One region of the Pseudoalteromonas luteoviolacea genome, then DNA from elsewhere that is predicted to be linked to it. Evidence: riboswitches for the same ligand, from Rfam matches in the RefSeq annotation. Region 1 holds a riboswitch; the other holds the start of a gene.
The links. Region 1 has a riboswitch for cyclic di-GMP ahead of S4054249_RS23255 (DUF4955 domain-containing protein). Riboswitches for the same ligand answer to the same signal wherever they lie in the genome.

Region 1 (5,915 bases):
AGTTAATCTTAGTAAGCAACCTATTTGATTACCCCCTGGATAAAGTCGCTATATGCGGCTTTTTCTGTTCCCGTAAACCCCCTTTACAAACTGTCACTCATCGCTTTCTTTCAATTCCACACAGTTCACTATCTGAACATGACCTTGCAGATTCCTCAGTACCTTTAGCACCTTGATCCGAGTGTACTCGGTCACCGCACTGTTCTTTATACTCAATTGAATCCTGCATATTATCATATATATAAGCAACTGATGAAAATGCAGCAGACGTTGCAGCCACCAATGCAGGAATATAAATATCATTTGGATAGTAAGGCGTCACATTAGACGCTTCATCAGCAAAGACGATGACATCAATATCCGTTTTTTCGCGCACAAGATCGCAATGCTCATCAAAATAAGTAGACTTTTTCGGCGCAAACACACACCCACTCAAACCCAGTATAATCACTAAAACTAAACTCTGCTTAAAGCCTTTCAAAACAATCTCACATAATCTAATTGAACAATTAATATAGCAGACTAGATATACGGAATTTGTAACAGTGTGTAGCCTAATTAAGCAATAAATTAGGGATAGTGACCTGACAATATATTTAAAAAAGAATTTACACTCAGCAGGGCAGGGATGAATAAGATTGATAAACTTAAAGCAGTGAGCCAGAGTATTTATAGACAAGTACAGAAAGCCAACAACATTTAGACTAGTGGCTATAACGCTCGGTGCATTTCATATGCACCGAGCTTCACAACATAATTTATAGTGCGTCTTTACTACATAAATCCATGTTTGCTTTATCTTTAAGCTTTAAGCAATACATAGATGTTTCATTTACTTCAATACCATTAATCATAAAGCTAGAAAACCAGCCAAATACTAACGCTAAAGCCACGATTGCATACTTTTTATATGGAGGTAATGTTGTCATGTTTAATACCTTACTACTATTTTGTCAGCCTTCTATGCTGGCCAAATAAATCTTGAAAATAGGTGCCAACTGCCTGTATCCAGCTTGGTAGGCACCTTGTAAAAATTAGCGATATACGCGAACGTTTCTTACTTCACCTTTGAACGGGTATGTATTCTTTGGTGTAGAGCCGATGCTAAGTGGTACATCATTTTGCTTTGGTAGCACAATGCTCTTGCTACCCATTGACTGTCCATCAATGCTCAGTGATAAAACGTTACCCTCTAACTGCATTTCAAGTTTGTGCCATTTGCCATCAGCAAAGTTACCTGCGTTGACACCTTTACCATTGATACGTGCACTGATGACACCTTCTTTATTTACTTGGATGTAATATGCGTTTTGTGTACCGTAATTGCCTTTCGATAACATGAAACCCGTTTTAGTCGTGCTGAAATTCTCGTATCTAAACTCAAGCTCAATTTTGCTGAATTGGTCGATGTCACCGAGCTCAATGCGCTGATCAACGCCGTTAAATGTACCTTGATATTCACCATACACTTTGCCATCTTGCCCTTGACCTGACAGGTCACATACACTGCCTTTCAATGACCAAGCACCAATTAAATTGTCACCAGTCACTTTTTTTGCACAGCGGCGCTGCTGTAACTGTTGCGCGTATAAACTTTCGATATCAGTGTGACTTTGCACATGTGCTTGTGGCTTATCAGCCAAACTTGTGTCATATCTTTGCTGACTCTCAAAGCCATTGAATCCAGCGCCTTTTAAACCAACAACATATGGCATGATCACACGACCATACTTACTGTCGTGGCGCATAAACGCCCACTTATCAATTGACTCGTTTTGTGCTGTATTCGTGATGTTCCAAAACACTAAATGCTTAAGGTGGTTAGGCTGTGCACCGACAGAGCCGCCCATAAAGCCATAATTCCAACCGCCAGTACTGTTTTCAATTAAATTGCTGTAAGGCATATTGGCATGCAAGTTATGAAAGCGATCAGGTGAGTGTGTTGAGCCAGAAATTACGTTGCCCGCAGCTTTATGAGAAAAGCCTGCCGCATGCCAGTGCTCAGCTTGATCATCAATGTTTTGTGCCAAAACATGGGTCGATGCATTAATGTCTAAGCTGATATGACCTGGGTTACCAGTAAACGCTAAGTCTTTTAAGGTCATCGCGGCACTGTTTACCACAGAAACGCCTTGGTTTAAGTCGATAAACTCCACGTTTTTAAGCCATGCATGTGCAACACGAGAGAAACGGATAGCACTCCATCCACCATCATGTACACCACTTTTATGGTGTTTGAATGCTTCATGCCAATTACCTTGAATCGTCAGATTTTCAACACCGATATTTTGTACCAGACGCGCTTGTTTCAAACCCCAGTAACCATCGTTTTCAACATCATGATGGATAACCGCGGCGAATGTCACTTCATTATCTTCAATGGCAGTGATTTGATGAAACTCTTGTGAGCGAACCCCTTTTTTGATCATCCCCCACTTACCATCTAACTTATAAGGTGATAATGCTTTGGCAATCGTCTCTGTGCGAGGGTCAAAGCGAGACAGTTGTACCCACTGACCAACTTTAAGCAAAGATGTATCACGAACTTGCACAGAACGCGTAGATTGTCTTGGGTGGCTAGAAGTAATATCAGTAATAAAACGCTCTTTACTAGGAGAGGTTACCGACTCGCGTACACTTTTCACTTTAGGGTCGCGGTTAGCGTAGTTATAACCAATCTCAAATAGATAAGGACTTGTCCACATTTTATTTGGATAAACTAAATCTAAATGCTGGTCCATTTTTAAAATACTGAGCTGACTCTCACCACGCAATATCATGTTGCCACGTGATATCTTGATCGTTGCGCTTTCACGGCTCTTACGACCTTCAACAGTATCGGACTTATCTATGTCTGCAACATCAGACAATGTATTCAGGTCATACGTACCGTTAGGGAAATAAATAACTGCGCCTTTACCACCTTCATCAATATGCTTTTCAGCTGCCGCAATGGCATCACGTACTGCTTGTTTGTCAGAGCGACCTGGAGCGATATCTGCACCGTAACCAGTTACATCAAAAATACGGTAACCCAGTTCATTGACGTTCGGGATCGCTTGGTTCGAGAACTGATAGCCTGCGTATGAAAAGTTAGAGATGATCTGATCATCTGCTATTTGCGTGCTTGGATCTCTCAGATCTGATTGTGATGATCTAGATTCTAGGTAGCTATGCCAAAAATCGTTTGCATAACCCTGCATTGGAAACCAGCCTGTCACAGCGCATAGTGCTACAAGTAATGGTTTATTAGAAAATGTTTTCATATCTATCCTCAAATAACTACGTTTGTAGTGGTATTGAGTAGATCTGGCAGTCACATCCCTCTTGAATATTCATAGTATCCCTAACTATGAAGCAACCCCGCTATCGTGTGCATCGCATGAGTATACAATGCATTTAGACCGGAAGCTTTGCGTCCTAGGCTTTCACCTAGTTTGCCAGTAACTACAGTTTGTGTAAATTTCAGGAGGAATGTATAGGAAGGTTCCAAATTGGTCAATTATTAATTAGAGCAAAAATCCTAATTCGTTGTCCAAGCAGGAATTATAAATTATTAAAATTATATTACAGATAAAATATTCCCTTTTAAAGGTACCAATATCAGCGTATTAGGCACTGTTTTGTGTACAAAATAAGGGGAAATTGACCTATGAAAGCGCCGCTGCAGATCATCGCGATTACATTGGCAGCCACTGCATTGCACTAATAAGCGTAAAAACACTTTTTAAAGGGCTGGGATCCTAACGGTAATACAAGCGCCTCCTAATTCTGAGCACGCACCAGCTGATACTCGTCCTCGGTAACGTGTGATAATTTTGGCACTGAATGCTAAACCAATACCAAACCCAGCACAGTGCTGGCGGTTGAGTCTGACAAATGGTTTGAAAATATCATTCAGTTTACGGACATCAATCCCTTTTCCATCATCACTGATTGCAACTACAAATTCACTATTATCTTGATATAAGGTCACTAAACAGCGGCTATGCCCATACTTCAATGCATTATCAATAATATTAGAAATAGCCATAGAAAAATAACGTTGATCAACACTAATAAACGCCTGTTGCGGTGTGATATTAAGCTCAACAGCACCATCAAAAGAAACGTCAACTAAGTTACGAAGTACCACAGCTAAGTCAAGTGACTGTGGGTTGGCCTCATCTAAACTATGCTGCAACCTAGCAAAATCCAACATATGGATCAGCAAGCCTTCCATATCATCTAATTGCTGGTTTACGCGCGCTTCGTATTTAGCCCTAAGCGCTTCATCTTGTGTTTCGACAATGGTATCTAGGCCCATTCTTATTCGGGCCAATGGGGTCCTTAACTCATGGGATAATCCACCAGCAAGCAATTTAATATCATCCATGAGCAGATTAATCTTGTTTGCCATCTGATTAAATGACTGCTCAATATCTCGGATATACCAAAGCGTGCCCACCTTCAACCTGACATCTAATTGACCATCACCAAATTTGGCGGCTGTATCGCTTAAATGCATTAGCCGACGAACAAAAGGGGTTAAGAAAAGCACTAAAATGATGACGAGAAGAAGGTAAAAAATAAGCGTTAAAGAAAGGCGGTAATCATCCTGCTCAGTCCGTTTATCATACTGATAAACCAAAATATTCTGTTCATTAGTCAACAAGTGGACTTTCACGTGATCCTGCGTCTCGAGAAATACAGGCTCTTGTCTTTGAAGTTGCTGTTGTAATTGAATCGGCAAAGGGTACTCATTCATAACGTGAAGGCGCACAGATGTATTGCTATTATCCAAAATTGTCTGTTGAAGCTGTTTGTCAAAAACGAACTGACTTTCTTGAGATGCCATCATCTCTAGTAATGGCAATGCCAAAGAGAGCTGTTCTGATACATCTGACTGTGCAGACTCTTCTGAGGAATAAAGGACATCAAATACCTGGCCTAGAGCTATGCTTGCAATGAGCAGCACACTTACAAGCGCAACAACAAACCGCCACATTTTATATACACTGCCTTCTAAATAAATACATTACCAAGTATCCTTCGAAAGCTGATAGCCCTTACCCCAGACGGTGGCGATTTTGTATGGCGCCTCTTTATCACCGAGCTTTTTTCGTAAACGGGATACGCGTAAATCTATGGTGCGATCAAAGCCATCATACTCAAAGCCTCGCAGCTCCTGCACTAAATCCTGACGTGTTACGACGCTACCGGCATGCTTGGCTAGCACCCATAAGACATCAAACTCATTGCTTGATACTTGAATATTTTGACCACCGAGTAGCACTTGTCGATTACCCAAATCGACTTCAAGGGCACCTATCACTAATTTTTCATCATTAATTTCTGTTGTCACTGTGGCACGCCTCAGCAAGGTCCGCATTCTGGCTTCCAGTAAACGGCCTCTCACCGGTTTTGTTAAATAGTCGTCAGCACCCATTTCTAAGCCTAAGATTTCGTCAATTTCTTCATCTCTGGCTGTCAGCATTAAAATCGGCGTTTGCATTAATTGCCTTAGCGCTTTGCATACATCCAAGCCGTCCATACTGGGTAGCATGCCATCTAAAATAATGAGATCGGGCTTGGTCTTTTGAATCGCTTCAAAGCCAACTAACCCATCGTGATAAACATCAACATGGTACTGTTTTGCTCTGAGATAATCCGCTATCCACTGGGCCAACTCGATATCATCTTCTACTAAAGCAACCTTACACTGGCTCATCTACACATCCTTAAAACATTCTCCATCGTACCGCCTTGCTTTTTCTTTTTTTATAAATCCAAGCGTATTCTATTGTTTTCGCGAAGATAATTTTTTCACTGCTACTTTTTAGGCTGATGGCTAAATTATCCGTCATCATAATTTCATTTTGCCATTCTCCATGTGCAACATTTTGCCAGCAATGCAACTGTTGCTCGTTAGCAAA
Region 2 (5,915 bases), 550 kb from region 1:
AATTTATAGCTCTAGACTAAGTAACGCTATAAAAATTCACTTTAATCAATATTAACTTTCTTAATATTAATAGAAACATCACCTTTACTAGTTGCATCATTGCCAATCAAAAATAATTCGATCTCACCTTGAGTTTCGATATATTCAGATGAATAATCATTAACAGATCTAATTTCCTTTTGACCTTGATTATTCACATAACTTAAACCGACAGAGCGATATTTATCACCTTTATCATTATAAGTCATATTATTTTCAATAATACTTACTGAGTAGGTTATATTTGGCTCAACTGCATGAGTCAAAACTTCACCTGTGTGTGTTCCCAACGCATTTAATTGAGCATTCAAAGTAATCAAATCACCTTTGATTTTTGAAACACCGCTTACTTGAATCCGTACATCACTGATGGTTACACGTGGGTCAGTTGTAAATGGTGTAAATGCGATTTTTCCCTCTCTAATGAAGCTTTTAGCAAACCCTTCACTTTCATTGAAACACTGAGAGAAAGTAGGCCTTGCTAAGCTACCTGAGCTTGTGCTTGCGCGGTTATCACCTCTGAATGTTTCACTGTATACAAAGTATTTATACATTGATACACCGGCCATACCTGGTGTAGAGCCTGCACCCGAATACGCAGTATCCACTTCAAAACATACCGATTCAACAGAATTAAAATGTTTAGAAATATCTACATATGCTTTAGAAAACTCAGATAAATAACCAAGTTTTTTATTCGCATCATCCAGACCACTTTTATCAGATTCAGAATAGCTTAATGGAAAAGGTGATTTAACAACAGGAGTTAAATTATATGTAGAAATTGAAGCTTGAGCTGAAACAGAAAAAATGAATGCAGAAGTGAAAATTGCTTTATTAAGCATGTGTCGTCCTTTTTAATATATAAAAGCATAGCCCCTCTATGCTGGGGACGGATTATATATATTAAAAATATCATGTCAAATAAAAAATCACTGAAAGAATAAAATAAAATCCAGAAATACCTTTTCAAATAAAAACCAACCTCTTAGTACTTAATAAAAACTACGCAAAATAGATTTTCAAACCACATTCTTTACGTTTTATTATATAATTTACAACTCACTAAGCAGCTCCTATTTAAGGGTGCCAAAAAAAATTTAACACCCTGCACTCTTTTAAATCTAATCTAATTACCATTAACGCTCTTAATTAGAACGAGTTTTAATGAATCGTAAAGAAGTAATCAGCTCTATTTCTTAAATGCCTGACCAGCAGGCTTAAGTGCTACAAATAGTATCGAAATATCGTTGATTAAATGCTTGAGGCTCAACATTAATTGCTATTGTTTGTTTTGGTCTAGTAGCCCACTCATCAATTGGAAAAACTCGGTCTGAACTTTTAAACAAAGTGTGACCTTTTGCAGGCCCATCAGTTATGACTCTTATACGCCCTTGCGTAGTTGTAAATATTTCCGGTGCAACCAAGTACATAATTGCCGAAGAGTCATGTACATAAAACCCATCTAAACCAAGGTCATCATTGTAGAAATTTGCGTAAAACCGTGTAATGTCATAGATAAATTGACCATACTTTACACTGCTAGTCCGCATTATCTCTAAATACGCATTTGACATAAAAGTTTGCTGTGTAACATCTAACCCAATCATGGTGACTGGCCAATCCGCATTGATAACAATATCAGCAGCCAAAGGATCTCCATATACATTTGCTTCAGCAAATGGTGTCAGGTTGCCTGTGTGACCGTTGTGCCCAAAGGCACCTCCCATGATAATGACCTCTTTCACCAACCCACAGATTTCAGGCGACTTTTGAATTGCCAGAGCTAAATTTGTGAGTCTACCCACTGCAACTAACGTGATTTCTCCTGGCTGATTTTTAATTGTTTCGATAAGGTAGTCATGTGCAATAAGCGGTGATATCTGCGTGTTTATAACTTTGGGTATTTCAATATTTCCCAGCCCATTCTCACCATGTACGAGGGTGGCGGGCTCTGTTTTCACTTGATCTAGCGGTATGTTAACCCCTTTAGCAACCTCAGCAGACATACCAAACTTTTGTTTTAAATAAAGCGCATTGTGCGTTGTGTTCTCTATGCTTGCATTGCCAAAAGTAGTGGTAATACCAACTACTTCAATATCTTTACACGCATGAGCGAAAAGCAATGCCATCGCGTCGTCAATACCAGGATCTGTATCAAATATTATTTTTTTCATTTCACTCCCTATAATTTTGGAACGATACAAATAAAACATAATACAATACAGGTAAGCATTTAACTAACAATTAACCGAGTTTACACCAGAAAATAAATCTCGTTGGCCCCGATTACCTGTAGAGTGTTGATAACCCAACTGCAGTAAGCACTCCTGAGATCCATATTTAATTAACTATCTCAGCTAGATTTTAAAGATATAGCCATACTCTCAGAATTGAGCTTGAGATTTAATGTGATCTAAAAATGTGGTACTTGATGAACATTTTGTGTTAACGATGAAAGAGCATCTCAAAAGCTAACTGTGGCTTATAAATGGCTTAGCCTCACCTTAGAATCATTTCTGAATGTACCTATAGGCTTTTTATCCATACGCAGTTCCCCCTCATTTCAAATTGTGCACTCAAAATACTACTTTAGTGCAAGACACTAATTTATAAAAACTTATTAGATAAAACCTGAGGCTTTTGTATGACTTTACAAAGCATCTTAAATTGAAATGTGCAAATACTGTGAAAGTTGCAGTTGGCGCTTTGCGGTTGTGGCGATTTTAAGCTAAGTTCCTTTAACAGGCTTAAAATAGCAAACCTTTTGAAAAAAAGGGACGCAAAGCTTCCGGTCTAAGGTGAAAACTAAGATAGCGGGGTTGCTGAATGCCAACGTTTATATTGCTCAAAATGTGCATACGGTTTTTTGTATGCGCATTGTGTGATCTATCGGTATTCACGCCGTTGGCATGTCATGCCATAACTCCAACCTTTGGTATTACCTTATACCTGATTATTGCGTTTGTTATTACCGCCTGTGAGCTCTGGTCGTTCGACTATTTAGCGAAGAACAGCAGGGAATAACATGTCAATTGGCAATGTTTCGGGGAATTTTCATGAGACAACACAGATACAATAGCAAGCAGCTCAGTTTTTTAAAAACTGGCCTCTGTTTGATGGTTTTGGGGCACTCGATACACGGCTCAGCCGCACAATGCGAATTCAATGTGAAAAATGAATGGCAAAGTGGTTATACAGCTGAAGTCACCGTGTATAACAATACTAACTCGGTTATAAACGGCTGGGAAGTTGGGTTAGAGTTTAACCAAGGCGAATCAATTAATAATGCATGGCGCGCCCAATTGAGTGGCAATGGCCCATATCAATTTAGCAACCTCAACTGGAATAGCACTATTCAGCCGGGCTCATCCAAAGCGTTTGGTTTTAACGTCCAAAAGAGTAATGGACAAGTCGCTAATGCACCAAGATTATTTGGTATTTGCGAGGGCAGCGCACAAAATGATGGCGTCAAGGTTGTGGCATCAGCGTCCGAAAACCAAGGCACAGCACCCACAACTATCAACTTTACCAGCGAAACGGCAAATTTACCGTCAGATAATGTCAGTTATCGCTGGGATTTTGGCGATGGACATAGCTCCAATGACATAAATCCGCAGCATATTTTTGAGCAAGCTGGGGCCTACTCTGTTTTGTTGACCATCAATGATGGAACGAATGATTATCCAGCAGCCCCAATACAAGTTACCATTAGTGAAGCTCAACCTGAATCTGCACAATGTGCTTTTGAAGTTGAACAAGAGTGGATCTCTGGGTTTCGTGGCAAAGTCACCATTACCAACACTGAAGAGATTGCCATCTCTGACTGGAAAGTACTCATGGCATTCGCCGACAACACCAAATTGACGGGCGTATGGCATGCTAGGCACAGTGGCAATAACCCTTATGAAATCATCAATGAAAATTACAATCGCACCATAAACCCGGGCCAGAGTTTAGATTTTGGTTTCAATGCACAAAAAGCACAAGAAAATGACGCACCAACAACGCCTTCCCTTGGCGGTTTATGTTCGTTAGACGGTGGCATTAATCACGCACCCTCGGCGATTGCATCAGCCTCTATCACATCTGGTGACTACCCACTAACGATTAACTTTAATGGTGATGAATCTTCTGATTTAGACGGTGATACGCTCACATTTAACTGGGATTTTGGCAACGGACAGACTTCAAGCGAACCAAACCCTGCTTATATTTATGAAGAAGCAGGCACATTTACCGTCACATTAACGGTCAACGACGGCGTTATAAGCACAATCAGTGACCCAATCACGATTCAGGTTTCAGTACCAGAAGCGCCCCCCATCAGTGCACCATTTGTGTTAGACCCTCAAAGCTCTCACCTTTACTTCGTGTCGACCAAAAAACAGCACCTCGTAGAATCACATACGTTTAACAACATCAGCGGCAGCATTACACCAGAAGGGGTAGCAAGACTGGCTATTGATCTCAGCAGTGTAAATACCGCTAATGCCACCCGAGATGGCAGAATGAAAGAGTTTTTATTTGATACAGAATCATTCCCAACCGCCGAAGCCTTGCTTGCGATCGACTATGCCGCACTCGTTGCACTTCCCATTGGTAGCACGGAAAAGCAATCCATCTCAGCCACACTCAACCTCACTGGCGTTATAAAAGAAGTAAACGCGGATGTTGTTGTTCAACGTCTTGCAAACAATAAAATTATGGTGCAAAGCCTAACGCCAATTGTGCTAACCGCCACAGACTTTGGCTTAGAATCTGGCATTGAAACACTCAGAACATTGGCAAACTTATCGGTGATCAGTTACGCAGTGCCCGTGAGTTTTAACCTTGTTTTTGAAGCGCAGCAATAGGAGGGAGAGAAGATGAAACGCAATAATTTAACACGCTTTTTTACCTTGACTGATAATTGGCCGTGCACGCCTAAAATCGCTAAGTTCGCTGCCTGTTTAAGCCTACTAACCAGTGCCTCTTTTGTTCACGCTGCACAGTGCTCTTTCACAATTCCAGACAATTGGAACAATGGCTTTAAAACCGAGATCGTCATTGAAAATCAGTCAGACCATAACATTAATGATTGGTCCATCGAGCTTACATGGGATCAAGGTATTTCACTGCAAAACAGCTGGAACGGCAATTTCAACTGCCATGATACAGGCTGTACCATTTCGTCAAAAAGCCATACCATACACGCCAATCAGTCATTTGGTTTAGGCTTTGTCGCCAATAAAAATGGCTTAACTGGTGATGTCACCATGACTTTAAGTGGTGATATTTGCACAAATTCAGAGCCCACTACGCCACCGGATGATGTAACTGAAACGGGTTTATGGCAACTCGATAGCACCATGTCTTTACTGAGTTATGTATCAGTAAAAAAAGATCACGTTGCTGAGTTAAATCAGTTTGTTGCACAAAATAATGATACCCCCGCCCTGTCTGGCAGTATCGATGCAGACGGCCAAGTTAAACTCGCAATCGATCTGAGTACCATTTCCACTGGTGTTGATATCAGAAACAGTCGAATTTTAGACTTACTTTTTGAAACGGATTTAATGCCCGTTGCTTATTTCAGTACACAAATAGACAATGCGCTTTTGAGCGATATGGAAATTGGCCAACCGGTTATTCAAAATGTGACTGGTGAAATAAGCTTACACGGTGTTAATCATCAGATGACACTTGATGTGTTGGTTGTCAAACTTGCTACCGGTAAAGTAAATGTCAGCTCACTTTCACCCATGATCATCGACAGTAAAAGCTTTGAAATGGATTATGGTATAGAAGCTTTACGCGTAGTCGCCAATCTCTCAAGTATTGGTGAATCTGTACCTGTCTACTTTAACCTTACTTATTTATCTACTGAGCAAGAC

Region 2: linked by a shared signal. The riboswitch ahead of S4054249_RS26210 (cellulose binding domain-containing protein) and the one ahead of S4054249_RS23255 (DUF4955 domain-containing protein) in region 1 are both predicted to bind cyclic di-GMP.

What each region holds. Positions count from the first base shown of each region.
Region 1 is NZ_CP015412.1:647,205-653,119, reverse strand. It holds gene S4054249_RS23265 (Hsp20 family protein) at 1-6, shown strand, start outside; gene S4054249_RS23260 (hypothetical protein) at 98-424, opposite strand; gene S4054249_RS26745 (hypothetical protein) at 759-929, opposite strand; gene S4054249_RS23255 (DUF4955 domain-containing protein) at 1,035-3,266, opposite strand; cyclic di-GMP riboswitch class I at 3,354-3,452, opposite strand; gene S4054249_RS23250 (ATP-binding protein) at 3,728-4,987, opposite strand; gene S4054249_RS23245 (response regulator transcription factor) at 5,018-5,710, opposite strand; gene S4054249_RS23240 (DUF3019 domain-containing protein) at 5,721-5,915, opposite strand, start outside.
Region 2 is NZ_CP015412.1:94,413-100,327, reverse strand. It holds gene S4054249_RS21190 (hypothetical protein) at 42-884, opposite strand; gene S4054249_RS21185 (nucleoside hydrolase) at 1,260-2,216, opposite strand; cyclic di-GMP riboswitch class I at 2,787-2,869, shown strand; gene S4054249_RS26210 (cellulose binding domain-containing protein) at 3,099-4,895, shown strand; gene S4054249_RS21175 (DUF1592 domain-containing protein) at 4,908-5,915, shown strand, end outside.